3 regions of the Leucobacter tenebrionis genome follow, and region 1 is predicted to be linked to each of the others. Evidence: predicted binding sites of a transcription regulator. Region 1 holds the regulator's gene; each other region holds the start of a gene.

Evidence for each region. The regulator LexA, encoded in region 1, represses DNA repair genes until DNA is damaged. The targets are predictions, from matches to a motif close to TCGAACANNTGTTCGA.
Region 2: a site for LexA is predicted at 7,044-7,059, ahead of KVY00_RS10265 (Rv2578c family radical SAM protein). Genes of this name have one in related genera too.
Region 3: a site for LexA is predicted at 6,677-6,692, ahead of uvrA (excinuclease ABC subunit UvrA). Genes of this name have one in related genera too.

What each region holds. Positions count from the first base shown of each region.
Region 1 covers NZ_CP082322.1:766,113-775,723, forward strand. Annotated here, with positions in the region: gene KVY00_RS03635 (branched-chain amino acid transporter permease) at 1-315, shown strand, start outside; gene KVY00_RS03640 (methionine/alanine import family NSS transporter small subunit) at 397-570, opposite strand; gene KVY00_RS03645 (sodium-dependent transporter) at 567-2,180, opposite strand; gene KVY00_RS03650 (SseB family protein) at 2,307-3,182, opposite strand; gene priA (bifunctional 1-(5-phosphoribosyl)-5-((5-phosphoribosylamino)methylideneamino)imidazole-4-carboxamide isomerase/phosphoribosylanthranilate isomerase PriA) at 3,208-3,954, opposite strand; gene hisH (imidazole glycerol phosphate synthase subunit HisH) at 3,981-4,658, opposite strand; gene hisB (imidazoleglycerol-phosphate dehydratase HisB) at 4,655-5,263, opposite strand; gene KVY00_RS03670 (histidinol-phosphate transaminase) at 5,274-6,371, opposite strand; gene KVY00_RS03675 (hypothetical protein) at 6,426-6,839, opposite strand; gene lexA (transcriptional repressor LexA) at 7,102-7,761, shown strand; gene lipB (lipoyl(octanoyl) transferase LipB) at 7,949-8,683, shown strand; gene lipA (lipoyl synthase) at 8,680-9,611, shown strand, end outside.
Region 2 covers NZ_CP082322.1:2,203,768-2,213,378, reverse strand. Annotated here, with positions in the region: gene KVY00_RS10280 (isopeptide-forming domain-containing fimbrial protein) at 1-3,081, opposite strand, end outside; gene KVY00_RS10275 (helix-turn-helix transcriptional regulator) at 3,246-4,859, opposite strand; gene KVY00_RS10270 (3-methyladenine DNA glycosylase) at 5,097-5,978, shown strand; gene KVY00_RS10265 (Rv2578c family radical SAM protein) at 5,965-7,035, opposite strand; gene KVY00_RS10260 (chorismate mutase) at 7,190-7,489, opposite strand; gene KVY00_RS10255 (adenylosuccinate synthase) at 7,648-8,934, opposite strand; gene KVY00_RS10250 (DUF3151 domain-containing protein) at 8,992-9,402, opposite strand; gene KVY00_RS10245 (YajQ family cyclic di-GMP-binding protein) at 9,421-9,611, opposite strand, start outside.
Region 3 covers NZ_CP082322.1:161,899-171,509, forward strand. Annotated here, with positions in the region: gene whiA (DNA-binding protein WhiA) at 1-625, opposite strand, end outside; gene rapZ (RNase adapter RapZ) at 684-1,562, opposite strand; gene uvrC (excinuclease ABC subunit UvrC) at 1,559-3,526, opposite strand; gene uvrA (excinuclease ABC subunit UvrA) at 3,523-6,606, opposite strand; gene KVY00_RS00775 (hypothetical protein) at 6,819-7,457, shown strand; gene KVY00_RS00780 (hypothetical protein) at 7,454-8,254, shown strand; gene KVY00_RS00785 (DUF222 domain-containing protein) at 8,482-9,611, shown strand, end outside.

The DNA of each region.
Region 1 (9,611 bases):
TGGTACCTGATCTCCGCGATCGCGATCGGCGGTATCATCACCCTCGGCCTGCGCGCGATCCCGTTCGCGGTGCTCAAACCGCTGCGCAAGTCGAAACTCGTACAGCGGCTCGGCAGGTGGATGCCCGCCGGCCTGCTGCTGATCCTGGTCGTCGTCGTACTGCGCGAAGAGATCATCGCCCGCCCCGGCAAGCTGTGGGCGATCGCAGCGGCTTCCGCGGTGACCGTGATCGTGCACCTGCTCGGCCGCCGGCGCGCCCTGATCAGCATCGCGGCCGGCACCGCCTGCTACGTGCTGCTGCTCAACATGTTCTGAGCCCGTGCTCCCATTCCCCTCGCGAGACGCAGGGAACGGGAGCACGGGCTCGATGAGCGGGAGTACCCGCTCCGACCGGAGTCACGTGTCCCGGATCGGAGGCAGGTCGTAGACCTCCTCGGAGGCGGGGTCGTCTCCGCCCGCCGGGTACTGCGCGATCTCGGGGCGGCGGCCCAGGAAGATCGCGCTGACGATGAGGCCTCCCCAGACCACCACGGCGGAGAGCACCAGGAACACGATCGCGATGGGGGTCATCGCGCACCTCCCTCGATATCGGCGGGCCGACCGGAACGGGCCGTCTCGGACGCCGCCGGCTTCCCGGAGGAATCGAGCGGCGGCCACGGCGTGAATCGATCCGGCGCGAACTTCCACGGCAGCGCCGTGAGCACGATGGACCCCACGATCATGACGAGCACCGATCCCCAGCCCACGAACAGCAGATAGGTCGTGTCGTAGTCCCCGTACGGGTTGTTGATCAGGTCGATGATCGTGGCGATGAGCATGTAGCCGAGGACCACCGGGCCGAGCACCGAGACGAGGAACAACCAGGTGCGACCGACCTTGAAGGTCGACAGGGCGCTGAGGTGCCCGCTCAATTCGCGCCCGGCTCGCCTGATCCAGAGCACCGTGATGCTCATCACCACGGCCGAGGCGACGATGCCGATATTGTTCGCCCAGTTGTCGATCGTATCGAGCGCGACGAGCCCCGACGTCGTGCCGAAGAGCAGGATCGAGATCACCGCGAGTACGCCGCCGAGGCCGTAGGCCGCCGTCTTGCGGCCGATCCCGAACTTGTCGATCACACCGGCGAAGACGACCTCGAGGATCGAGATGAGCGACGTGAGCGCCGCGAGTGTGAGCGACCCGAAGAACAGCGCCCCGAAGAACGGTCCGCCGGGCATCTCGGCGACGATCGCCGGGAAGGTCATGAACGCGAGCCCGACTCCGGTCAGCCCCTCGAGCTCGTCGATGCCGATGCCCTGCTGGAAGGCGAAGAAACCGAGCGTGGCGAACACCCCGATGCCCGCGAGGATCTCGAACGATGAGTTCGCGAAGGCGACGACGAGGCCGGGCGTCGTCATGTTCGAGCGCCGCTTGCGGTAGGAGGCGTAGGTCATCATGATGCCGAAGGCCACCGACAGCGAGAAGAAGATCTGGCTGTACGCGGCGACCCAGACCCCGGGGTCGGCGAGGGCGGCGAAATCGGGCGTGAAGAGCGCGTTGAGCCCTTCGGCGGCTCCCGGCAGGAACAGGGCGCGGATCACCAGGGCGAGGAAGCCCACGACGAGCAGCGGGATCGCGATCATGTTGATGCGCTGGACGCCGTTCACCACGCCCGCGCCCAGCACGACGAGGGTGATCACCCACATCAGCACCAGCGGGATGAGCACGCCCGGCACGAAGTCCATCGTGAAGGGCGCATCCGAGAGCTGCAGGTACTCACCGACGAAGAACCCCGTCGCGTCATCTCGCCACGGCACGTTGAACGAGAACACGAAGTAGCTCGCGGCCCACGCCAGCACCGCGGTGTAGTAGATCGCGATGAACACGCAGATCATCACCTGGAACCAGCCGATGCCCTCGCCCATCTTGCCCGCGAGCCTCCGCAATGCGAGCGGAGCCGAGCCCCGGAAGCGGTGCCCGATGGCGTAATCGAGGAAGAGGATCGGAATGCCCGCGGTCAGCAGCGCGACGATGTACGGGATCAGGAAGGCGCCGCCGCCGTTCTCGTAGGCGACGCCCGGGAAGCGCCAGATATTACCGAGACCCACCGCCGAACCGATGGCGGAGATGATGAAGCCGATCTGGCCTGTCCATTCCGCACGTGGCTGGGGCACCGCCGTTGTTGACGTGCTCGAAGTCATGAGGGCTTGCTCCTTCGCATTGAGCCGGATGTGTACGAGAGCGTAACAGGTGCCTCGGACATCCACGACCGCATCCGCGGGCGCGTCGCCACCCGCAGAACAGTGCCGAGGTCGCCGCGACGCTCCTCAGGCGGCGACGGCCCGGATGCGCAGCGAATCGACCCGCTCGGCTATGAGCTCGCTCGCGGCCCACCGCTGCTGCAGGCCGGTGACGACCTCCTGCAGTTCGTCCCTGGCGAGCCCAGAGGCGATGCGCAGCACCACGTCGGTCTCGGGGGCGAGCAGCCGCGCTTCGGGATCGCCCGGCACCAGCAGCACCTCGACCACGCGCGGGTCGCGGGCGGTCGATGCCCGGAACGCCTCGAGCACCGCCGGATCCGCCCAGGCCGGCAGACACCGCTCCCCCAGCGCCACGGCACGCAGCTGCGTGCGCCGCACACCGAACTCGCGCTCGGGGCTGCCGGGGTCCACGATGATCAGGTCGGTCTCCTCCTGAGCCGCGGCGAGCGCGGCCTGCGGCCCGGGCACCGGGATCGGGCGGGCATCGGCGTGCCAGGCGCGCATCGCGGTGACTGAGCTGAACACGGGCATCACTCGCCGCCCATCGGGTGCGGCGATCGTCACGATCGACAGCTCCTGCGATTTCTCGACCGTGCGACCGTCGGGGGTGATCCCCGTGTCTCCCGCCTCGGCGAGGAGCGGGATCAGCACGCGCACGCGCGAGAGGGCGAGGATCGCGTCGGCGTTCGCCTCCGCGAGCGCGTCGGGATCCGCGTCGCCCCGGACCACCGCGCCCGCGACCTCCCGCACGGCTGACACGGCCGCGCGCAGCTCGTCCGGTGTCTCACCGTCGTCGTCGGCGAAGTCGGTGCCGTGATGCTCGAACGTGCGGCCCTCCCAGGGGAACCCTGCCGAGTCGGCGGGTCCGCCCGCGACCAGGCTCTCCGGAACACCCGTGGAGCGCGGCGCGTCGCCCGTCGAGGGGAGCTTCTTGATGGCCATGGGCTCGGTCTACGCCCGGCGGGCCCTAGCGCCCGGCCACGTCGAGAGCCGCGGGAAGCGTGAAAGCCCCGTCGTAGAGCGCCTTGCCGACGATCGCGCCCTCCACGCCGAGGGGCACGATCTCGCGCAGCGCCGCGAGATCGTCGAGGCTCGACACGCCGCCGGAGGCCACCACGGGGCGCGAGGTCCGCGCGCATACCTGTTTCAGCAGCTCGATGTTGGGGCCGCGCAGCGTGCCGTCCTTGGTGACGTCGGTCACGACGTAGCGCGCGCAGTCGGCTTCCTCGAGGCGCTCGAGCACCGTCCAGAGGTTGCCCCCGTCCTCGGTCCAGCCGCGGGCGGCGAGGGTCTCGCCGCGCACGTCGAGGCCGACGGCGATCTGCTCGCCGTAGCGGGCGATCACCGCGCGGGTCCACTCGGGGTTCTCGAGCGCGGCCGTGCCGAGGTTGACCCGGCGCGCGCCCATCTCGAGCGCGGCCTCGAGGCTCTCATCATCGCGGATGCCGCCGGAGAACTCGATGTTCACGTCGCCCGCGCGCTTGATGATCTTGCGCGCCACCGCGACGTTGCTGCCTCGGCCGAAGGCCGCGTCGAGGTCGACCAGGTGGATCCACTCGGCGCCCTGGTCGATCCAGTCGAGCGCGGCGTCGACCGGGCTGCCGTAGTTCGTCTCTGTTCCTGCTTCGCCCTGCGTGAGGCGGACCGCTTTGCCGTCGACCATGTCGATCGCGGGCAGCAGCTGCAGTTTGGGGCCCTGCGCCAGTTCACTCATGCGTACGGTTCTCCTTGATATTCGAATCAGAGGGTCGAGATCCAGTTGCGCAGCAGCTGGATGCCCGCCTCGCCGGACTTCTCGGGGTGGAACTGGGTGGCGCTCAGCGGTCCGTTCTCGACGGCCGCGATGAAGCGCTCGCCGTGCTCGGCCCAGGTGACGACCGGCCTGGTCGATTCGCCGCGCCCCTCGATCGTCCACTCGGTCGCGGCGTAGCTGTGCACGAAGTAGAAGCGCTCCTCGGCGATGCCGCGGAACAGCACCGAGTTCTCGGGCGCTTCGACCGTATTCCAGCCCATGTGGGGCAGTACGTCGGCTTCGAGCTTGCGCACGGTGCCCGGCCACTGGCCGAGCCCCTCGGTCTCGATGCCGCGCTCGACACCGCGCTCGAACATCACCTGCTCGCCGACGCAGATGCCCAGCACCGGGCGCCCCCCTGCGAGTCGGCGGTCGATGAGCTCGTCACCGCGCACCTCGCGCAGCTGCCGCATCACGGCGTCGAACGCCCCCACCCCCGGCACGAGCAGCCCGTCGGCCTCGGCGACCGCGCGCGGGTCGCGGGTCAGCTCGACCTCGGCGCCCGCCTTCGCGAGCGCCTTCACCGCCGAGTGGACGTTGCCGGAGCCGTAGTCGAGCACGACGACGCGCTTCCTGCCACCTCCCGAGGGTGCCGAGGGACCGGCCGCCGCGACGCCCTGGGTCACAGGGCGCCCTTGGTCGAGGGGATGCCGGCGACGAGCGGATCCAAGGCCTTCGCCTGACGCAGCGCGCGCGCGAAGGCCTTGAACTCGGCCTCGGCGATGTGGTGCGGATCCCGCCCCTCGACGAGTTTCAGGTGCACGGTGAGCCGCGCGTTCAGCACGAGCGCCTCGAAGAAGTGGCGCACCATCGACCCGGTGAAGTGGCCGCCGATGAGGTGGAACTCGTAGCCGGCCGGCTCACCCGAGTGCACGAGGTACGGACGGCCCGAGATGTCGACCACCGCCTGCGCCAAGGCTTCGTCGAGAGGCACGAGCGCGTCGCCGTAGCGGGAGATGCCGCGCTTGTCGCCGAGCGCCTCGAGAAGCGCCTGGCCGAGCAGGATGCCCGTGTCCTCGACCGTGTGGTGGACATCGATGTGCACGTCGCCCTTCGCCCTCACCGTGAGGTCGGTGAGCGAGTGCCGCGCGAGCGCCGTGAGCATGTGGTCGAAGAAGGGCACGCCGGTCTCGATGTCGGAGGCGCCGGTGCCGTCGAGGTCGAGGCTCAGGCTGATCTGCGACTCGCTCGTCGAGCGTTCGAGCGAGGCGGTGCGTGCTGCTGCGGTCATGGGCTCGATTCTATCGGGCATCCGAGCGAGCGTTCTCGGGAGTGAGGGCCGTGATCGCCTCGATGACAGCCGTGGTCTCGGCCTCCGTACCCGCTGTGATGCGTAGATGCCCCTCGATGCCGAGGTTGCGGATCAGGATGCCCTGCGCGCGCAGGGTCTCGAACACGCTGTCAGGGTCGGAGAAACCGCCGACGAGCAGGAAGTTCGCGCCCGAGGGGTGCACCTTGTAGCCGAGCCCTTCGAGTGCCGCGGCGAGGCGATCGCGCTGCTCACGGATATCGGCGACCGTCGCGAGCATCTCGGCGGAGTGGCGGATCGCCGCGGTCGCAGCCGCCTGGGTGAGCGCGGACAGGTGATAGGGCAGCCGAACGAGCCTGAGAGCGTCGATCACGGCGGGATCCGCTGCGAGGTACCCGAGGCGCACGCCCGCGAAGGCGAATGCCTTGCTCATGGTGCGCGACACGAGCAGGCGGGGGCGCCCCGGTAGCAGGGAGACCGCGCTCTCCCGCTCGGCGTCGAACTCGTGATACGCCTCGTCGACGATGAGGATGCCGTCGAACGCGTCATAGGCGGCGAGGATCACCTCGCGATCGAGCGGGGTGCCCGTGGGGTTGTTGGGGCCGCACAGGATCGCGATATCCGGGCGATGCTCGCGCAGGGCCTCCTGGACCAGGTCGGGGGTGAGTGCGTAGTCGTCCGGGCGCGGGACCGCGACCCACTCGGTGTCAGTGCCGGAGGCGAGCAGCGGGTACATGGAGTAGGTGGGAGTGAAGCTCAGCAGCGAACGACCCGGTCCGCCGAAGGCCTGCAGAATCTGCTGCAGTACCTCGTTCGAGCCGTTCGCGGCCCACAACTGGTCAGGAGTGAGCCCGTGTCCGAGGTATCCGGCGAGAGCCTCGCGCAGTTCGGCGAACTCCCGATCGGGATAGCGATTCACCCCGCGCACCGCATTCGCGAGGGACTCCACGATGTCGGCGACCACGATCTCGGGAATCGGATGCGTGTTCTCGTTGACATTCAGGCTCACCGGCACGGGATCCTGGGGCGCGCCGTAGGGCACCTTGCCGACGAGATTAGCGCGGAGAGGAAGGTCGCTCAGACTGGTCACCGAACCATTCTAGAGCCGCAGGGCCGGAGCGCCGTGGACGCGCTCTCCTGCACCTCAGGCCGCGAGCTCCTCGGACTGGAACACCGCCGGGCTGTCGGAATAGCGCAGCGGCACCGCGATCGCGTCGCCGGCCTCAATGCCGGAGCCATCGAGCTGATTGAGCTGCACGATCTCGGCGACCAGGTCTCGAGGATCGGCCTCGGGATCGAGCTCGGTCGCGAGCGACCACAGCGAAGCCCCGGGCTGCACCACGACATAGTGGAACTGCTGGTCGGAACCCTGGCCCGCAGCGCCGACCGATGCAAGCGCCTGAGGAGCCGCGAAGGTCGCGATCAACGCCAGCAGCCCCGCGAGGAGCACTGTGGCGAGGAAACCGAAGACCACACGCCCGCGACGGGTCAGACGAAGCTTCGCGCCCGTCGTACGTACCGGGTGACTCTCCTGCTGCAGAACCGCCTGTGCGCTCATGGTGGCTTCTCCGTTCTCTCCGATATTCGCGAGTAGCACGTGGGCGCGAACATCTGTTTCGAATATATCTTCGATAGATCGAGACCGCAAGCAGAGATTCGAATATATGTTTCGATCTTTTCCGCGACACTCGAACACTTGTTTGGCAGTGTTCGAGCCCAGCGGCTAGGGTTTCGATCAACGGGATCACTGAACCAGCAACCACTGACATTCATGGATCCACCCGCATCGACACCGCCCTCGGGCCTCGGAAAGGACTGCGATGAGCGACGCGCCCCCCGCCCGGAAGCCCTTGAGCGAGAAGCAGCAGGCGATCCTCGAGTGCATCGCCCGCTCCGTCGACACGCGGGGCTATCCGCCCAGCATGCGCGAGATCGGCGACGCAGTCGGCCTCTCATCGCTCTCGAGCGTCACTCATCAGCTCAGCCGCCTCGAGTTGGGCGGGTACATCCGGCGCGACCCGAACCGCCCCCGCGCGCTCGAGATCCTCGTCGAGCTCGCGAGCACGAGCGCTGCGGTCGCGGAGGCTCCCGTTCAGCAGGTGGAGGAGGCGGCCTACGTTCCACTCGTCGGGCAGATCGCGGCCGGCGTCCCGATCACAGCGGATCAGCAGGTCGAGGAGATCGTGCCGCTCCCCCGCCAGCTCGTGGGCGACGGGCAGCTCTTCATGCTCCGGGTCATCGGAGACTCGATGATCGACGCAGCCATCTGCGACGGCGACTTCGTAGTGGTGCGACAGCAGCGCGAGGCGGAGAACGGCGATATCGTGGCGGCCATGCTCGACGGCGAGGCCACCGTGAAGGTCTTCAGGCGTCGCGACGGGCACACCTGGCTGCTTCCGCGCAACAGCGCGTTCGAGCCCATTCTCGGCGACCACGCCGAGGTGCTCGGCCGCGTCGTCGCGGTCTTCCGCTCCGTATAGAAGGCCGTCACGGCTGCAGAAGTTCGCAGCGCAGAAGTTCCCAGCACGGAGGTTCGCAGCACAGAAGCTCGCCACCATCTAGAAGCTCGGTGCATCCGAGGGAGCGCCACCGAAACCGGAGCTCGGCATCGACCCGGCTCTTTCACCCGCTTTGATTTGTTGAACTCGGTACAACTAGTCTGGACTCATGTCCTCCGTCGCGCCAGCCGCCTCCGTCGCCCCCGCTGCGAAGATCCAGCAGCCCCGCCCCGAGCAGACTTCCACCCAACCGCCCGCACTCGACCCGATCCGCGTCGTCAAGGCGGGCTTCGCCCCGCAGCTCGTCCCCTACGAGCAAGGACTCGAGCTGCAGACCCGGGCTGCGGAGAGCATCCGACGGGGCGAGAGCCGGGGCACCGTGCTGCTGCTCGAACACCCTCCGGTGTACACGGCGGGGCGCAGATCCGCCCCCGACGAGTACCCCCGCGACGGCACCCCGGTCGTACCGGTCGACCGCGGCGGCAAGGTGACCTGGCACGGCCCCGGTCAACTCGTCGCCTATCCTGTGGTGCGACTGCGCGAACGGCTGGGCGTCGTCGACTTCGTGCGCGAGCTGGAGCAGGTCATCATCGACGTCTCGGCGGGCTTCGGCGTCACGGGCATCCGCGTGCCCGGCCGCTCCGGGGTCTGGGCTGATCGAGGCGGCGAGCTCGAGAAGTTCGCCCAGATCGGCATCCACGCGAGCGACGGGATCGTGACCCACGGGCTCGCACTCAACTGCTCCAACAGCCTCGAGGCGTTCCAGAACTTCGTGCCGTGCGGCATCACCGACGCCGGGGTGACGACGCTGAGCGAGCTCGCGGGAGGTCGGATCACTCCGGAAGAAGTCGCCCCCGGTCTGACCGACCGCCTCACCGCCGCCCTCGAGGAGGTCGCCGAATGAGCGCGGTCAACCTCGGCAGGCCGCTCGCGGAGGTCCTCGCAGAGCGGGACCAGGCGCAGGAGCAAGGCCCGGCGCAGGGGCAGGATCTCGGTGGAGCCGAGGATCGGGATCCTCGTCCCGCCGATCCGGCTCTCCCGGCCCCGGCTGCACCGCCCCTCCCAGCACCGGCCGCTCCGGCCCCCGAGGGGCGCAAGCTGCTGCGCATCGAGGCGCGCAACGCCGAGACGCCGATCGAGCAGAAACCCGAGTGGATCAAGACCCGCGCCCGTCTCGGGCCCGAGTACACCGATGTGCGCTCGCTCGTGCAGCGCGAGGGTCTGCACACCGTGTGCCAGGAGGCGGGCTGCCCCAACATCTACGAGTGCTGGGAGGATCGCGAGGCGACGTTCCTCATCGGCGGCTCGATCTGCACCCGCCGCTGCGATTTCTGCATGATCACCTCGGGCAAGCCGCTGCCCCTCGACACCGACGAGCCGCGGCGCGTCGCCGAGTCGGTGCGCACGATGGGTCTGCGTTACGCCACGATCACCGGCGTCACTCGCGATGACCTGCCCGACACGGGCGCCTGGCTCTACGCCGAGACGATCCGCCAGATCCACGCCCTCAACCCCGGCGCCGGCGTCGAGTGCCTCGCCGACGACCTCGGCGGACGCCCCGAGGATCTTGCGCAGGTGTTCGAGGCCGCGCCCGAGGTGTTCGCCCACAATCTCGAGACCGTGCCGCGCATCTTCAAGCGCATTCGCCCCGGGTTCCGATACGAGCGCTCGCTCGACGTGATCGCGCAGGCACGCGACGCCGGCATGATCACGAAGTCGAACCTCATTCTCGGTATGGGCGAGGATCGCCGCGAGATCACCGACACGATGCGCGAGCTGCGCGACGCGGGCTGCGACATCCTCACCCTCACGCAGTACCTGCGGCCGTCGAA
Region 2 (9,611 bases), 1.4 Mb from region 1:
ATCATCCCAGTCGTAGACCACGGCGGTGTGCGCTGCCGCGCTGCCGACCGCGGTGCCCTGCCACAGCTGCGCAGACGAATCGAACTCGCCGCTCGCCTGGACGTAGCCCTTCAGGTCGGCGGCCCGGATGCCCTCCGGCAGCGCATCGTAGACCCGGTACCCCTGCGTCGTGGTGCTCGGAGCGGTGACGTCGATGCGGAAGCGCACCTCGTCGCCCTGCACGGCCTCGCCGCCGTCGACGTTGCTGTTCACCGCGTTGCCCGCGGCCGGCTCGCCGTCGAGAGTCTCGAGGCCCTTCGTGAGGCGGGCGCCGGTGTCGAGGTGGATGGCAGCGTCGTCGCGCAGGAAGAAGATCTCGCCGTCGACGTTGCGCTGCTGGTACTTGGCCAGATTCTGCGACAGGTCGACCTCATCGAACGCCGCGACGTCGACGACCCGCACCTTGATGAAGATGTCGATCTGCGTGTTCTTCGGGAAGAAGCGGTGGCCGGCGGTGTCGACGACTCCGCAGTCGGCGCTGCCGAGATCCCAGGTCAGCGACCGGGCGTCTTCGTTGAAAGCGGGGTTCGGCACGAACTCGTCGAGCCAGTCGTCGCCGCTCGGCGAGCAGGTGCCGAGAGCGGTCTCGCTGCTGACTCGGTAGGCGATGTCGGTGAAGCGCCCCTCACCGTCGAGGGCGGGGTCGAACTCCGTGCCCTGGGGCAGGAAGTCGGTGAGCTTCGGTGCGCGCACGTCTGCACCGGCCGGCGGGGTGACGGTGATGCGCCACCACACATCGTCGCCCACGGCGAAGGGCTCGGTCGCCTCCTCGGGCTCCCACGCATCGGCGGGCACGGCGGTGATGTCGCCGCCGGGAATCTCGGCGCTGCGCGGCAGCACCTGCTTCGAGAGCCCGCTGAGGGGCGCCTCGAGCGTGGCGTGCGAGTCGTCCTCCGCACGGTATTCGCCATCGGCGTCGGCCGGCGCAATGCCGTTACCGGGGTCACCTGCCGACGTGACGCCGCTCAGCTCGTCGATCGCGGCGGTGGTGGCGGTGATGTCGACCGTGTTGCGCACGGTGTCGCCCGAGGTGGTCGCGCCCGGCGCGTTCGCATGCTCGTTCTCGTGCTGCGCGTAGAGCGCGTTCTGGGCTGCCGTGTACACGACCTCGTGCCCGGTCGAGCCGCCGTCGTGCCCGTTGCCGGTGCCGGCCCCGAGCGGTTCGATGTACAGGTCGAGGAAGAAGTGGCCGGTGGCCGGGTCGAAGGCGATGCCGCTGAGCGTCGCCCCCTCGAGCGTCGTGTCTGCGCGCTCCGAGGGGTAGGCGCAGTCGGCGCCGACGCCGGCGTCGAGCAGCGCCCGACTCCACGCCTCGGGGCTCATCTCGTCGCTCACGACGGTGCCACCCGGACGGGGATCGCCGATGAGCAGGCGCGGGTAGCCGTCGCCCGGCGTGACCGCTCCGGCGGGGATCGCCGGGCAGATGCCGTCGCCGAGATCGTCGGTGAGTCGGTTGGGGCGGACGTCTGCACTGCTGTCGCCCGGTCCGCCGAGCTCGGCACCCGTGTACTCGCTCGTCGCGATGTCGAGCCGGTACCGCGCGAGACCGCCCTGGGTGAACTCGGCGTTGTCGACCGTTTTCAGCACGCGCACGTCCATCGCGGTCACGGTGTGCTCGGTCGTGTCTCGAACCCGCGCGTCTTCGGACGAGGCCACCTCGCCTGTGTAAACACCGCTGACGCCCGCGACGTTGGTCTGCGCCCGGGGTGCGCCCTCGGGGTCAGGCATCGCCTGGCCCTGGCGAGTGGAGGCGCCGCGGTTGTTGTCGAGGTTCGATCCCTGCAGGCCGCCCTCGGGCGAGGGGGTCTCACCGCCGAAGTCGAGCGTGTTCTCGAACAGCGGCACCGCTGCGCGGTATCGGATCTCGAAGAAACCCGGCCGGCCCGCGGCGTCCGGGTAACTCTGCGCGTGGGGGTCGACGATGCTGTAGTCGACGAGGCCGGCCGCGGCCAGTCGGCCGATGTTCCAGGTGACCTTCGTGTAGACCCTGCCGCTGTCGAGGCCGGGGAAGGCCGCGATGTCGTCGGCCGTCGGCACGAGCGTCTCGACGCGCTCGGCCCCGGCGAGCGCCGCGTTGCGCGCGAGCTCGTGATCGGCGGGGCGATCGGCGTCGGCGTAGAAGCTGTCGTGCGGGGCCGGGGCGTTCATCGCACCCTTGCCCGGATACTCCCCGGGACCGCCCTGTGTGCCGTTCGCGTTGGTCGTGTTGTCGGTGCCGCCCAGCCCGAGGTACTCGAGGCCGGCCGGCAGGAAATCGGTGACGACCAGGTCATCGATGTCGCCCTCACCCGTGTGCCACACGCGCAGCGTATAGGTCGTGGTGTTGTCATGCACGCCGCGCAGCAGCTCGTTCTCGGGGCTGGGCTCGCTCTTCTCGATGCGCGCGGCTCCGACGCGCAGGCCCGCCTCGCCGATGCCGGGCTGCGAGGTCGCTGCGGGGCCGCCGCTGCCGCCGCTGCCGGGGAAGCTGGGCAGGAAGCGTTCGTCGTCGCTCGCGAACGCGAAGACGCGGATGTCGAGATTCGAACCGACCGGGAACGCGCCGGCGTCAGGGCGCAGGGTGAGGGAACCGCGGTTCGAGGCCCCGGCTGGAAGATCCGAGATGTTGGGGAAGACGAGGTACTGCGATCCTTCTGGCACCGTGCAGGAGGCACCGGCTCCGGCACCGGTGAGGCCGACGGCCTCGCAGCTCGCGCCCTGGCTCGGCACGGTCTCGCCCGCCTGGTAGACGCGCTTCGGCTGGCCGAGCGATTCGCCGGCGCCGACGAAGATGACGCCCTGCGGCACGAGCACGCCGAGACCGAGGTTGTAGCCGTCGCTCGTGGACTCGTCGTCATTGGCAACGCCGATGTCGACCGTGACGTCTTCGCCCGCGATGAGCGGAGGGTTCTGCTGCTCGACGGTCACTTTCGGGGCAGCCACGGCGGCCTGCGCCATCTGGGCACCGATACCCACCGCGACGAACGATCCGGCGAGCAGCGACCCCGCCGCAATACCCGCCAACCACTTCTTCGTAGTTCCCTGCACGCGCGACTGTCCCATGTGCCCCGATCACTCCCCGCCCCGGCGCCTCTTCCCGCAGGCGCAATGATTCTGGGCACGAAGCCCGGATTCCCACGCTAGACAGGAAAATCATCCGGTGCCCGCGCAAAAGGGTGAGATCGGGGGTGAGATCGTAGGCGGGAGGGCGGCGGCGTAGCAACGCCTCAGAGCAGGCCCCGGCGCTCTCCCTCGAGCACGGCACCGGTGCGTGAGCGCACGCCGAGCTTGCGATACAGCGAGCGCAGGTGCGTCTTGAGCGTATTCATCGAGATGAACTCCGCCTGCGCTATCTGCTCACGCGACCGACCCGCCGCTAATTCTCCCAGTATCTCCAGCTCCCGCTCCGTGAGTACCGGCCGCACGTCGAACGAGAACCGTTCCGCCCAGCCGGGTAACGAGGGCCAGGCTGCGAAACGGGTTTCGGCGAACGCACGTACCTCACTCGTGAATGCCGCGAGTTCGCGAGGCCTCGGTCCGCCCGGTAAGCGGAGAACGAACCCCAGAACCTCGGCGCATTCCTCTTCCTCGCCGAGGGCGAGATGGCTGCCGGCGAGCACCGAGAGGCGGTACACATCCAGCATGCGCAATCCACGTGTCTCTTGCCGCAGCCCTGCAACGCGCTGCTGCGCTTCACGTGGACGACCGGACAGGAGATCCTGCACCGCTATCGCCAGCCTCGTCACCACCAGGTCGCCGTCGGCCTCAGCAAGGTTCTCTCTGGCCTCCTCGAGATTGCCCGACGCGAGCGCGTTTGCGTATCGGCATAGCGCGAACGCACTGCCGTTGAACCCCTCGCCCAGCACTCGCGGCAGCGCGAGGGTATCGAACAGCGCGAATCGAGCGTCGCTTTCCTCGACGCGCCCTGCGTCGGCGAGGAGTTGCTGCACGGCCACGATGTAGAAGGGCCAGAGCTCGCCGAAGTCTCGCATCGGCACACGGTCGAGCAGGCCAAGCGCGTCATCCGGAGTCTCCGACAGCACGAAGGTTTCGACCAACCGCTGAGCCGCATCGTTCGCCGCCTCGACCCAGCTCTCAGTACGGATGACGTCCTCGGCTTCGACCAGCAGGGCCCGAGCACGTTCGACATCCCCGTAGAGCACCTCGATGATCGCGGACTTCAGGCAGGCGTCTCGCACGAGGAATCCGTGTTCCGGAGCGTACCGCTGCATCCGAGCGCGCGTGAAGCTCGCGAGCGCCGCGGAGAGATCACCGGCCAGCATAGCTGTGATGCCGTGCTGCACCGCGATGAACAGAGTCCAGCCACGACTGCGGTCGAGCACCGTCTCCATGCTTCCCAGGTGCTGTTCGAGTGCCCCGATCACGCGCATGGCCTGCTTCGGTCGACCCTCGAGCCTCAGAGTGAACATGTGCAGCAACTGCACGAGGCTCGTCACCGGTACGCCCTGCTCACCACCCGAACGGCGCAATTGTTCGATCAGGCTGGAATCCATCCCCAGCGCTCCGCCCATCTCGACGACTGCGGCATCGGCATCGAGGGAGCGCTCAGGAACCGCATCGCGGGATCCGTCATCGCCCCCGCTCCTCTTCGACAGCATCAGCGCGAGGATTTGCAGCAAGGCGCCGGGGGGCTCATCGCTCCGCGAGAGATCGCTGACGATCTCCGCGAAGCGCTCCGGAGCAAGCCCGAACCAGCCGGCAATCAAATTGCGCTCGAGCAGTTCCCTCGCTCGGGCGTATCGGCCGTGCGTATATGCATAGTCGATCTCACCGACGACGCGGGCGAGCGGCGTACGGTCGGTGGCTCGGCGCCCGATCATTGGAGGTTCCTCGCGTTGCGCCGCAGCGTCCCGCCTATCAGACAAGCGCTGCCCCTTTCCGCACGCCGAAGCACACGCTCCTGGCGATAACCCGCTCGACGCCCGCGGATTCCGACGATCCGCCCCCGCTTGATTGTAGGCAGTGCGATCGATCCCCGTCGAGTCCCACCTCGCACAGACCGCCTCTCCAGTCTGCCCGGAGACTCGAACCGGTCGAGCGGGTACACTCGGCGGGTGATGCTCACCGAAGCCGCCTGGCGACTCCGCGAGGCCGACCACCAGCGCCGGGCCGACGCCCTCACCGCTGCGCATCGCGAGCGCAAGCAGCGGGGCGAGAAGCATCCGGTCGAGGACTTCCTCTGGACCTACTACTCGGTGAAGCCGAGCGAACTGCGGCGCTGGCATCCGGGCACCGGGGTGCTCGAGGGGGCGGCGGATCGGGCGTCGTGGAAGTACTACCGCGTTCACGGCGAGCACGACGCGACCATCGACCTCGACGCCTTCTTCGCGCGACGCGGCGGCACCGTCGATTACGTCGACGATCTGCTGCGCAGCACCCTCGACCACGCGCCCCGCTTCGGATGCTTCGGCCTCCACGAGTGGGCGATGGTCTACCGCATGACCCCGGAGCAGCTGCGGCACACGTCCCTCCCGCTGCGCATCGGGCACGAGGCCACCGACCGTGTCGTCGAGAGCCACCCCATCGGATGCACGCACTTCGACGCCTTCCGGTTCTTCACCCCCTCGGCGGCGCCGCTCAACGCACTGCAACCGACGCGGGAGACGCAGCCCGAGTTGGAGCAGTCGGGCTGCCTGCACGCGGGCATGGACGTCTACAAGTGGGCCGCCAAACTCGGCCCGATCATCCCCGGCGAGCTGCTGCTCGACTGCTTCGAGCTCGCGCGCGATATCCGCGAGGTCGACATGCAGGCCTCGCCGTACGACGTGACCGGCTTCTTCGGGGCCGACGGTTCGCCGCTCACGCCGATCGCGATCGAGACGGCGGAGGGCAAGCGCGAGTACGTGCGCAGGCAGCGCGTCTTCGCCGAGCGGGGCGACGCGCTGCGCCGACGGGTGCTCGCGGCGATCAGCGCCGCTCGGGCGGCTAGAAGAGCGTAGGCGCGGGAGCGCCTGGCGCATCGAGGGCCGCGAACTCGACGGGTCGGCGGGCAGCCTCGCGGCCGAGCTCCTCAGCTGTGCTGCGCCTCTCGCGCTCGAGGCCGAAGCGCCGGATCAACGGGCGGATCCGCGCCGCCAGTTCCATGCGGTACGCCTGCGGGGCACGACTCGCGCTGCCCGGGTAGAGCCTCCGGTACGCGGGCAGGAGCTCCGGGTACTCCCGTTCGAGCCAGGCGAAGAACCAGGGCTTCACGTGCGACCTGAGGTGGAGCGCGCCGTAGAGCACCGAACTCGCTCCGGCGTCGCGGATGTCCCGCAGGAGTCCGTTCAGGTGCGCCGCCGAATCCGTGAGGTGCGGCAGGACCGGCATCAGGAAGACATCCACCTCGAAGCCCGCCTCGCGCGCCGCGGCGACCGTGTCGAGCCGGGCGCGGGTCGTGGGAGTGCCCGGCTCGATCGACTGCTGCAGTTCGGGATCGCCGACCGCGATCGACATCGCGAGCGCGATGGGCACCCGATGCCTGGCCTCGGCGAGCAGGGGCAGGTCGCGGCGCAGGAGAGTGCCCTTGGTGAGGATCGACATCGGCGTGCCGCTGCGGGCGAGCGCCTCGATGATGCCCGGCATCAGGCGATAGCGCCCCTCGGCGCGCTGATAGGGGTCCGTGTTCGTGCCGAGTGCCACCCGTTCCCGCTCCCAGGAGGGCCTCGCGAGTTCGCGCCCGAGCACCTCGGCCACGTTGACCTTCACCACGACCTGCGAGTCGAAGTCGCGCCCGGCGTCGAACTCGAGATAACGATGGGAACCGCGGGCGAAACAATAAACGCACGCGTGCGAGCATCCGCGGTAGGGATTGATGGTCCAGGAGAACGGCATCGACGACTGGCCCGGCACCTTGTTCAGCGCGCTCTTCGCGATCACCTCGTGGAAGACGAGGCCGGCGAACTCGGGGGCGCGCACGGTGCGCAGGTGCCCGGGCACGGCGGCGACCTCGCCGAGCTCGAGCCCGGGGAGGGCCTCCTCGGCGGTCGCGTCTCGGCGCTGTCCGCTCCATCTCATGGATTCATTCGAACATATGTTCGAATGAATCGCAAGCGTGAGCGCGTGGAGGGACGACCTCTATTCAACGCGGAAGATCCGGCGTATCCCGAACCAGAACTCGCGAGCTGATTCGGGATACGCCGGATCTTCGGCGCAGTGCGGGCGCGGGCTGCTACTCCGAGTCCTCGGCGATCCGCGTGTGGTGGTGGATCACCTCGGCGACGACGAAGTTGAACCACTTCTCGGCGAACTCGGGGTCGAGGTTGGCCTCCTCGGCAAGCGAGCGCAGCCGCGCGATCTGGCGCGCCTCGCGGGCCGGATCCGAGGGGGGCATGTCATGTGCGGCTTTCAGATGGCCGACCTCTTGCGTGCAGCGGAAGCGCTCGGCCAGCATGTGCACGAGCGCGGCGTCGATGTTGTCGATGCTGGATCGCAGTGCGGCCAGTCGGGTCTCGGGCGTCTCTTGGCTCATGGTTCCTATTCGCTTTCGTCATCCGGCGCGAAGCCGCAGGATCTCACGTTCTCAGCGGCGGGTTCTGCGACTCGCTGCGACGCGGTGGCGCCGCCGCGGAATGCGCGAAACGCTGCACGTTTCACTCCAAGCATTCCACGCACGCAGCAGGACCGCGATCAGTCGAGCAGATCGTGGCGCACCACGACCTGCTCGCGCTCGGGGCCCACCCCGATCGCGGAGATGCGCGATCCGCTCATCGCCTCGAGGGCGAGGATGTAATCCTGCGCGTTCTTCGGCAGGTCCTCGAAGCGACGCGCCCCCGAGATGTCCTCGGACCAGCCGGGGAACTCCTCGTAGATCGGCTTCGCGTGGTGGAAATCGCTCTGATTGACGGGCATCTCGTCGTGGCGCACGCCGTTCACGTCGTAGGCGACGCAGACGGGAATGGTCTCGAGCCCCGAGAGCACGTCGAGCTTGGTGAGCACGAAGTCGGTGACGCCGTTGATGCGGGCGGCGTAACGCGCGATGGGGGCGTCGTACCAGCCGCACCGGCGCGGGCGCCCCGTGGTCGTGCCGTACTCGTGGCCGACGCTCGCCAGGTGCTCGCCGAACTCGTCGAAGAGCTCCGTGGGGAACGGCCCGGCGCCGACGCGGGTCGTGTAGGCCTTGACGACCGAGATGACGCGGTCGAGCTGGTGGGGCGGCAGCCCCGATCCGGTGCTCGCGCCGCCGGCCGTCGCGTTCGAGGAGGTCACGAACGGGTAGGTGCCGTGGTCGATGTCGAGCATGGTCGCCTGGCCGGCCTCGAACAGCACGGTCTTGTCGGCCTGCATGGCCTCGTGCAGCAGCAGCCCGGTATCGCACACCATCGGCTCGAGCATCTCGCGGAAGCTCAGCAGGTCGGCGATCACCTCGTCGGCCTCGATGGCGCGTCGGTTGTAGATCTTGACGAGCACCTGGTTCTTGAACTCGAGCGCCGCCTCCACCTTCTGGCGGAGGATGCTCTCGTCGAAGAGATCCTGGATGCGGATGCCGACGCGGTTGATCTTGTCGGCGTAGGCCGGGCCGATCCCGCGGCCCGTCGTGCCGATCTGTCGCTTGCCGAGGAAGCGCTCGGTGACCTTGTCGAGGGTGCGGTGGTAGGCGGTGATGACGTGCGCATTCGCGCTCACCTTCAGCCTCGACACATCGACGCCGCGGCTGCTGAGCGCGTCGAGCTCCTGCTTCAGCACGCCGAGATCGATGACCACGCCGTTGCCGATCACCGGCACGACGCCGGGCGTCAGGATGCCCGATGGGAGCAGGTGCAGCGCGTACTTCTCGTCGCCGACGACGACGGTGTGGCCGGCGTTGTTGCCGCCGTTGAACTTGACGACGTATTCGACGCGACTGCCGAGCAGATCGGTCGCGCGCCCCTTCCCCTCGTCGCCCCACTGGGCACCGGTGATCAGTACAGCGGGCATCTCAGCCCCTTCCTTACAACTGGTCAGTTACCGGCCCAGTCTACCCGGCGCGGGTCGTCACCCCTCGATCGCGGCGATCGCTCCGGGGTCGGCGCCGTTCAGGAACTCGGTGAGTCGCTCGACCTCACCCTGCTCGCCGATGCGGCCGGCAGCCCGGCGGAGCGCGTAGAGCGCGCGCAGCACACCGCGATTGGGCTCGTGCGACCACGGCACCGGACCGGCGCCGCGCCAGCCCGCCTTGCGGAGCGCGTCGAGGCCGCGGTGGTAACCGACGCGCGCGAAGGCGTAGGCCTCGATCTCGTCACCGGCCGCATCGGCGCGGTCGGCGAGGATCGCCCACGCGAGCGGCGATTCGGGGTGCTCGCGCACGACGGATTCGGGATCCGCGCCCGGCTGCGACGCGGTCGCCGCTGCGGGATCCTCGCTCAAGAGGGTCGGCTCGGGGCCGAGCAGGTTCTCGCCGATCATGTTGCGCCTTTCGAGAACTCAGCGGAAGTTGACGAACTGCAGCGCGACATCCACGTCGGCGCCCTTGAGGAGCGCCATGGTCGCCTGAAGGTCGTCGCGGCTCTTCGAGCTGACCCGCAGCTCATCGCCCTGGATCTGCGACTTCACGCTCTTGGGGCCCTCATCGCGGATCAGCTTGTTCAGCTTCTTCGCGGTCGGCTGATCGATGC
Region 3 (9,611 bases), 600 kb from region 1:
CCCACGCGGAACGGGCCTGCTGCGCGCCCATCGCGCCGAGCATCTCGCCGATCGTCTCGCTGTCGCGGATCATGACCTTGTTCTGGCCGCGGATCTCGCGGCTCTTGGCCTCGATCCCGATCCTGCTCGCCGCACCCACCAGCGCCATCGTGACCTCGCTCGTGGGGCAGATGATCTCGAGCGCGGCGGAGCGGCCCGGAGCCGTGATGCCGCCCCTCGCGAGGAAGGCGCCGCGCCAGATGGCCGCGAGCTCGGGCTGCGCGCCCGTGGTGAGACGATTCGGCAGGCCGCGGATCTGACGGCGGCGCTGATCCAGCAGCCCCAGCTGGCGCGCCAGCGTCTCGCCGTCGATCACCCGCACGAGGAACTGCGGGGCGCCCGGGCGCGTGCTCGACGGAGGCAGCTGCTTCGCCTCGGAGCGCACGCCGTACAGCTCCGCCAGATCCTTGCGCACCCGCTGCACGATCTGCGGCGTGTGGAGCTCGGCCTCGAGCGCGATGCGGCCCGAGATCGTGTGGAGCCCGCCCGCGAGACGCAGAATCGTGGCGACCTCGGCGACGCGCTCGCCGGTGCGCTGCACCGGGAACCGTACGAGTTCGCTCTTCACCTCGGGAGTAGACAGCACGAATCGGATCCTTTCGGAGAATGAGGTTGGAGAGGTTTCAGGCGAAACGGATCGCTGATCACTCGCGACCGAGATCGCGGTGGCGCAGACTGACGCTCACGCCGGGCAGTCCGGCGAGGCGATCGGCGAGTTCGCGGGCCGTTGCGACTGAGCGGTGTTTGCCGCCGGTACACCCTACCGCGAGCGAGGCGTGACGCTTGTTCTCCCGCTGGAAACCGGCCAGTACCGGGGTGAGCGCCGCGATGTAGTGGTCGAGGAACTCCTCGGCGCCGTCGCGGCTCATCACGTAGTCCTTCACCTCGGGGTCCACGCCCGTGAGCGGGCGGAGCTCGGGGATCCAGAAGGGGTTCGGCAGGAAGCGCATGTCGACCATGAGGTCCACGTCCGTCGGTGCGCCGTACTTGAAGCCGAAGCTCAGAACCGAGAGCTGCAGGCCGGGCGTGTTGTCGTCGGAGAACAGGTCCCGCGTCGCGGTGGAGAGGTCGTGCACGTTGTAGCGGGAGGTGTCGATCACCACGTCGCTCGAGGCCCGCAGCTCCTGCAGGCGCTCGCGCTCGAGGCGGATCCCCTCGAGCAGGCTGCCGGCCTCGCCCTGCAGCGGATGCGGGCGGCGTACCGACTCGTAGCGCCGAACCAGGATCTCGTCGGTCGCGTCGAGGAAGACGACGCGCACAGTGGCGCTCTCCCGCAGCTCGTCGATCACGTCCTGGATCTCGGCGAAGAGGTCGCGGCCGCGGACATCGACGACCGCCACGATGCGCGGCAGCGCTCCCCCGGAGCGGTCGGCCATGTCGGCGAGCGTCTTCAACATCGAAAGAGGGAGATTGTCGACGACGTACCAGCCCAGATCTTCGAGCGTGTTGGCGACGGTGCTGCGACCGGCTCCCGACATACCCGTGACGATGAGGATTTCCTGCCCGGATACCTGCTCGTTCACGCCGTGTTCCCCTCGTCTGGTGCGCCGCCTGATGCGCTCAGCGATGCCGCATCGTTCGATGCCTCAAGTTTAGCCTCTGCCGGTGGGATGGAGCCGAGGTGGCTCAGGATCTGCTCGGCGAGCTTCGGGCCGAGGCCGGGGGCGGACGCGAGCTCGTCGTGGGAGGCGGCCCGCAGGCGCGCCACCGACCCGAAGTGCTTGAGCAGGCCCTGCACCCGCTTCGGGCCGAGCCCCGGGATCTCGGAGAGGCGGCTCGCGATCGACGTGCTGCGGCGCTGCCGCTGGAAGGTGATGGCGAAGCGGTGGGCCTCGTCGCGCACCCGCTGCACGAGGAACAGCGCCTCGCTCGTGCGGGGCAGGATCACCGGGAACGGATCGGCAGGCAACCAGATCTCCTCGAGGCGCTTCGCGATCCCGCACAGGGCGACGTCGGTGATCCCCGCCTCCTCGAGAGCCCGGGCCGCGGCGCGCACCTGCGGCTCGCCGCCGTCGACGATGAGCAGCTGGGGGCGGTCGCGGTAGACGCCGCTCGGCTGCTCGCCCGACTCGCGGGCGGCGTTCAGCTGCGCGGCGCGGCGCGAGACGACCTGGTGGATCGAGTCGGTGTCGTCGCGGGTCTGCTCGATGCGGTACTTGCGGTAGGCCCCCTTGGCGGGCAAGCCGTCCTCGAAGACGACGAGCGAGGCCACCACTCCCGTGCCCTGCAGGTGGGAGACGTCGATGCACTCGATCCGCAGCGGGGGCTCGTCCATGCCGAGCGCCTGCTGCAGCTCGGCGAGGGCGTCGGTGCGGGCGGTGAGATCCGCGGCGCGCTTGAGCTTGTGCCGGATCAGGTTCTCCCCCGCGTTCAGCACGGCGCGCTCCATGAGCTGCGCCTTGTCGCCGCGCTCGGGCACGCGCACCCTCACCCTGCCGTGCCGCGGCCGCTGCGCGCTCAGCGCCTCCTCGAGCGCGGGGGTGTTCTCGGGCAGCACGGGCACGAGGATCTCGGGCGGCGGTTCCCGCTCGCCGTCGTAGGCCGACTGGATCACCTGCTCCAGCAGCGTCGTGGGCGAATCGTCGAGCTCGACGTCGACGATCCAGCTGCGTTCGCCGCGGATCCTGCCCTCCCGGATGATGAACTGATGAGCCGCGGCCGCGAGCTCGTCGGCGCGCAGGCCGAACACGTCGAGATTGACGCCGGTGCGCGACCCGCTGCCGAGCACGACGGCGTTCTTCTCCATGACGTGCTCGACCGCCTGGGCCTGATCCCGCAACCGCGCCGCGTCCTCGTAGCGCTGCTCGGCCGCCGCGTCGCGCATCGCCCGCTGCAGCGTGCGCAGATGCCGCATATCGCCGCCGGCGAGGAACGAGACGAGCTCGCCTACCCGCTCCCGGTGCTCCTCGATCGTGATGAGCTGAGAGCACGGGCCGTGACAGCGGCCGATCTGGCCGGCCAGGCAGGGGCGGCCGCTCTGCATGGCGCGCTTGTAGTCGGCGTCGTTGCAGGTGCGGATCGGGAACGCGCGCTGCAGCAGCCGGGTGGTCTCCCGGAGCGCCCACACCTTCGGGTAGGGGCCGAAGTAGCGCGCGCCGCGGATCTTCTCGTTGCGCGTGATGATGAGCCGCGGAGCCTCCTCGCGCAGCGTGACCGCGAGGTAGGGGTAGGTCTTGTCGTCCTTGAACTGCACGTTGAAGGGCGGCTTGAACTCGGTGATCCAGGTGTGCTCGAGCACGAGCGACTCGGTGTCGGTCGCGACCACGGTCCAGTCGACCTTCGCGGCCAGCGACAGCATGGTGCGCGTGCGCGGCATCAGCGAGTGCAGCGGCTGGAAGTAGTTGGAGAGCCGGGCCCGCAGGTTCTTCGCCTTGCCGATGTAGAGCACGCGCCCGTGCTTGTCGCTGAACCGGTAGACGCCCGGGCTCGTGGGGATCTCCCCCTGGGCGGGCCGGAACGCGGCGCGATTATCGACGGGCTGGATCAAGCGGACGCCCTCGCGTTCTCGAGGGCCTGCGCGGCGCGCGCCGACTCGGCCGGCTCCCCGGCCTTCGCCGACTTGGCAGCGTCGGCCGTTCTCTCGGCCTTGGCCTCCTTGGCGGTCTCCGTGGCCTTGGCGGCCTTGGCGGCCTTGGCGGTCTTCGTGGCCTTGGCTGACTTGGCAGCCTTGGCGGTCTTCGCGGCCTTGGCCGACTTGGCCGCCCACCCCTCGAGCACCTCGGCGAGGAAGCGGCCCGTGTGGCTCTCGGGGTGCTTCGCGACCTGCTCGGGGGTGCCGGTCGCGACGATCGTGCCGCCGCCGGAGCCCCCCTCGGGGCCGAGGTCGATGACCCAGTCGGCGCTGCGGATCACGTCGAGGTTGTGCTCGATCGTGATGACCGTGTTGCCCTTGTCGACGAGCCCGTTCAGTACCAGCAGCAGCTTGCGCACGTCCTCGAAGTGCAGACCGGTGGTGGGCTCGTCGAGCACGTAGATGCTGCGGCCGTTCGAGCGCTTCTGGAGTTCGGTGGCGAGCTTGACGCGCTGCGCCTCGCCGCCGCTGAGCGTGGTCGCGCTCTGGCCGAGGCGCACGTAGCCGAGGCCGACGTCGACGAGGGTCTTCATGTAGCGGTGGATCGAGGAGATGGGCCTGAAGAACTCCTCGGCCTCGGCGATCGGCATGTCGAGCACTTCGGAGATGTTCTTGCCCTTGTAGCGCACCTGCAGCGTCTCGCGGTTGTAGCGCTTGCCGCCGCAGGCCTCGCACGCGACGTAGACGTCGGGCAGGAAGTTCATCTCGATCTTCAGTGTGCCGTCGCCCGAGCAGGCCTCGCAGCGGCCGCCCTTGACGTTGAAGCTGAACCGGCCGGGCAGGTAGCCGCGGGTCTTCGCCTCGGGGGTCTCGGCGAAGAGGGTGCGGATCTTGTCGAACACGCCGGTGTAGGTCGCGGGGTTCGAGCGGGGCGTGCGCCCGATGGGGGCCTGGTCGACGTGCACGACCTTGTCGAGGTGCTCGAGGCCCGTGACGCGCGTGTGCTTGCCCGGCACGAGGCGGGCGCCGTTGAGCTGGTTGGCGAGCACGCGGTACAGGATGTCGTTGACGAGGGTCGACTTGCCAGAGCCGCTGACGCCCGTGACGGCGGTCATGACGCCGAGCGGGAAAGTGGCGTCGACGTTCTGCAGGTTGTTGGAGCGCGCCCCCACGACCTTGAGCTCGCGGTTGCGATCGCGCTTGCGGCGCTTCTTCGGGGTCTCGATGCTGCGGCGCCCCGCGAGGTAGTCGCCCGTGATCGAGCGTCGGTTCTCGATCAGTTCGCCGTACTCCCCCGAGTGGACGACCGTGCCGCCCTCGACGCCGGCGCCGGGGCCGATGTCGACGATCCAGTCGGCGGCCTCGATGGTCTCCTCGTCGTGCTCGACCACGATCAGGGTGTTGCCGAGATCCCGCAGCTTGAGCAGCGTCTCGATGAGGCGGCGGTTGTCTCGCTGGTGCAGGCCGATGCTCGGCTCGTCGAGCACGTAGAGCACGCCGGTGAGGCCCGAGCCGATCTGCGTGGCGAGACGGATGCGCTGCGCCTCACCGCCCGAGAGAGTGCCCGCGGCGCGGGCGAGGGTGAGGTAGCCCAGGCCGACCTCGATGAGGAAGTCGAAGCGGAGGCGGATCTCGCGCAGCACCTGCGCGGCGATGCGAGCCTCGCGCTCGGTGAGCACCACCTCGTCGAAGAAACGCTTCGCGTCGGTGAGGCTGAACTCTGTGACTCCCGAGATCGACTCGCCGTTCACGGTGACGGCGAGCACTTCGGGCTTCAGGCGCTGACCGTGGCAGACGTGGCAGGGCACCTCGCGCAGGAACTCCTGCCACCGGTCGCGCTTCGTATCGCTCTCGGCCTCGGCGTACTGCCGCTCAATGAACGGGATGACGCCCTCGAAGCCGCTGGAGTACTTCACCTCGCGCCCGAAGCGGTTCTTCCAGCGCACGTTGACCTTGAAGTTGTTGCCGTAGAGCACGGCCTCGCGCACCTCGTCGCTCAGCTCGCCCCAGGGGGTCTTGAGCGAGAAGTCGAGATCCGCTGACAGGCCCACGAGCAGCTTCTCGTAGTACTGGTAGAGGCTCTTCCCCTGGCTCGTCCAGGGGACGATGACGCCCTCGGCGATCGACAGCTCGGGATCTCCGAGCACCAGATCCTCGTCGACGGACATGCTCGTGCCCAGGCCGGAGCACGCGGGGCAGGCGCCGAAGGGGGCGTTGAACGAGAACGTGCGCGGCTCGATCTCGGTGAGCTGCACCGGGTGCTGATTGGGGCAGCTGAGGTGCTCGGAGAACAGCTGCGTGCGATCCTCGTCGCCCGGATCGCGATCCACGAAATCGATCGCCACCACGCCGCCCGCGAGCCGCAGGGCCGTCTCCAGCGAGTCGGTGAGCCTGCCGAGCGCGCCGGGATCGGCGACGAGGCGGTCGACCACCACCGAGATGTCGTGCTTGACCTGCTTCTTGAGCTTGGGCGGATCGCTCAGCTGCACCAGCTCCCCGTCGACGAGCGCGCGCGAGTACCCGGCGGCGGCGAGATCCTGGAAGAGGTCGACGAACTCCCCCTTCTTCTTGCTGACGACGGGTGCCAATACCTGATAGCGCGTGCGCTCGGGCAGCTCCATGAGTCGATCGGCGATCTGCTGCACGGTCTGCGAGGCGATGCGCTCGCCGCAGACGGCGCAGTGCGGGATGCCGACGCGGGCCCAGAGCAGGCGCATGTAGTCGTAGATCTCGGTGATGGTGCCCACCGTGCTTCGGGGGTTGCGGTTGGTCGACTTCTGATCGATCGAGACCGCCGGGCTCAGTCCCTCGATGAAGTCGACGTCGGGCCGATCCACCTGGCCGAGGAACTGGCGCGCGTAGGCGCTGAGCGACTCGACGTAGCGCCGCTGCCCCTCCGCGAAGATCGTGTCGAAGGCGAGGCTCGACTTGCCGCTGCCCGAGAGGCCGGTGAACACGACCATCGAGTCGCGAGGGATCGAGAGGTCGATGTCCTGCAGATTGTGGACTCGTGCGCCCTGCACGCTGATCTGCGCGTGGGCAGCGGATGAACGAATCGGGGCGGGGGTGGCGGATGCGGCGCTCTTCGAAGTCACTGCTCCATCTTACGTCTGCGCGGCTGAATATTCGAATGTATGTACGAGTGATTTCGCCCCTGGCGCATTCCCGCCCGGGTGTTCGATTCGGTACTCTCCGGGTCGCTCCGCTCGGTGATGCGGGAGAAGGTGTTATCGGATATTATTGACGCAAGCGAACAAAAGGAGTTCTCATGTCGATCGCTCATCTCCCCGCCGAGACTCCGCGGCGCCCGGTGGCCATCCCGGGCCGGTCGGAGCGGGATCGGCTGACCGCACTCATCACTCAGCTCGAAGACGATCGGCTCGCCATGGCCGAGGAGCTGCTCTCGGACATCGTCGCCCACCAGCGGGCAGACCTCAGAAGCCTGACCGGAGTCGAGGTGTCGGCGCTTGCCCGTCTCGGGGTGACGGAGGACGAGCTACGCGAACCCACCTCGTTGCCCGCGAGTCGGCGGAGTCGGCTCTGGGAGCGTCAGCACGCTGAGCGCAGCGTCACCGTCGGCGATGCGGCGGCGATGCTCGGGGTCACTCCCGCTCGCGTTCGGCAGCGCTGCGCTGCGGGCACGCTGCTCGCCCAGCGCCGCAGCGACGGCTGGCGCCTGCCGCTCTTCCAGTTCCCGGACGAGCGCGAATTGCCGGGCTGGTCGTCGGTCGCCCCCGCGATTCCGGCCGGCACTCCACTGCTGGTCGTCGAGCGGGTGCTCACCTCGCCCGCGATGCGCCTGCGAGTCGACGGCGAGGAGCTCGCGCCGTTCGAGTGGCTGGCTCAGGGAGGGGATCCGGATCTCGCCGCCGCAGCGGTCTCCGACGCGCTGAACCGGCTGCCGTGAGCGAGTATCTGCCCGAGCCGGAACCGGAGCTATTCCCGCGGCTCGACGACGACCCTCGGTGGGTGCGGCAGATCCCCGAGGGGACGCTGATCGCGCGCATCTTCCGCGCGAGCGGGGCCTACCCGGTCGAGTGGCACGAGTTCCGATCCTTCGGTCCGCTCGACGGTCGCTTTGATCCGCACCCCCTGCCCGTCGGTGACCACGAGGGCGTCGGCGTGATGTACGGCGTGCTGGAGAGCTCCGTCGGCGCCCCGGCGGGGGCGTCTGCAGGTGATGCTTCGGCCGGTGATGCTTCGGGCGGTCGCCGGACAGTGGACGGCGTTGCCTCGGGCGGAGATGGCGCCGCGAGGGCAGCCGCGAGTTCGGAGATCGGGACGCACGGGGCTCTGGAGGGCCCCTTCGCGGCCGCGCTGCTCGAGGTGTTCCAGGCGCAGCGGATGATCCGGCTGAGGGATGGCGCCCCCACGTTGGCGGCGTTCGAGGTGCGGCGACCGCTGAGGCTGCTCGACCTCTCGGACAGCGACTGGATCACGGTGGCGGGCGGCAACTCGGCGATCTCCTCCGGTGATCGGGAGCGCTCGAGACTCTGGGCCCGCGCGATCGCTGAGCGCTATCCCGAGCTGGACGGCGTGGTCTCGGCGTCGTCGCTCATCCCCACCTCGCGAGTCGTCGCACTCTGGGCCGGCGCCGCCGATGCACTGCCCGAGCACCCCACCGCTCTGCTGCGTCTGGACCGGGACGAGCTGCTGGGGGTCATCGACAGGATCGCCGAACGCTACGGGTATCTCGTGCTGTGAGTTCTATCGCGCGGTGGGTTCTATTTCGCGCGGTGAGTTCTATTTCGCGCGGTGAGTTCGTGCGGCCTTACTCCTCGTACGCGCGAGGTGCCCCCGGTGCCCGGCTCGCGGTGGTCTTGTAGCTCACCACGTTTGTAGAGCGCTCACCAAAGATACGGTCCGGATTTTGGATCGGGATCGGTCTCCGAGGAGGCATCAGTGTCAGTGGTGCTCGGGAGACTGGATCCATGTCTCCTATCCCCTTCTCCCCCGGCGGCGCATCGCACGCGAAGCTGCTGCGGCTCGCCTCCGACCTCGAGGAGGTCGAGCGGGGGCTGCGCGGGCTGGATGCGCGCAAGACGGAGCTGCTGGCCGAGGTGGCGCGCCTCACCGAGGAGGAGCGCGATCAGCTGTCGGCGGATAGCCGCAGCGCGGAGATGGCGCATCGCGCTGCGGCGGCCGAGGTGGCCTTCGTGCTCGGCATCGCGGATCGGAGCGCCGAGCACCTGATGGAGCGGGCCTACCGGCTGCACGAGCAGTACCCGCGCGTGCACGCGTCGCTCGCGGCCGGTCGCATCGCGCTCGCGCACGCGGTGGGCGTCGTTGATGCGGGCGTCGTCATCGACGCCGGTGGGAACTGCGGCGCGGGCGGAGATAGCGACGCGGGTGAAGCTGGTGACGCGGGCGAAGCTAGTGACGCGGGCGGAGATAGCGGCCCCGGCGAGAGCAGACGCGCCGGCGGAGACGCGGAACTGGATGAAACCCGGGCTGCCTACGAGATCGAGGCGCTGACCGTTGCTGAGGCGGAGACACCGAACCGAGTGCGCCGCCTCGCGAAGGTGATCGCCGAGAAGCACGCCGCTCGCACCCTCGAACAGCGCTTCGAGCGGGCCCACTCCGAACGTCGGGTCTGGGTGACGGAGCTGGGCGACGGCATGGCCGAGCTGCATGCGGTAGCCGATGCCGTATCGGTCTACGCGGTGCACGACCGCCTGAGCCGGCAGGCGCACGAGGTGCGGCGATCCGAGGTGCGAGTGCAGCGGGCCGCGACGGAAGCGGAAGAGCTGGGGGCGCCTCGACCGCGGTCGCTGGATCAGATACGCGCCGACCTCGCAGTGGATCTCCTGCTGAACGGAGCGCCCTCGAACTCCAGTGGCGTCGTCGGCCTCGAGCGGCTCGACGCGCGTGTGCAGGTGACGGTACCCGCCTCGGTGCTGCTCGCCTCGGATTACCGCGAGGGCACCGGCCGCGGAGCCGGCGCCGCCGTGCTGGCGGGCTTCGGCCCCATCGACGCCGCCACCGCTCGAAGAGTGGCCGCGGTCGCGGCCGGATGGGACCGGTCGCTGTTCGACCCGGGGACGGGCGAACTGCTCAAGGT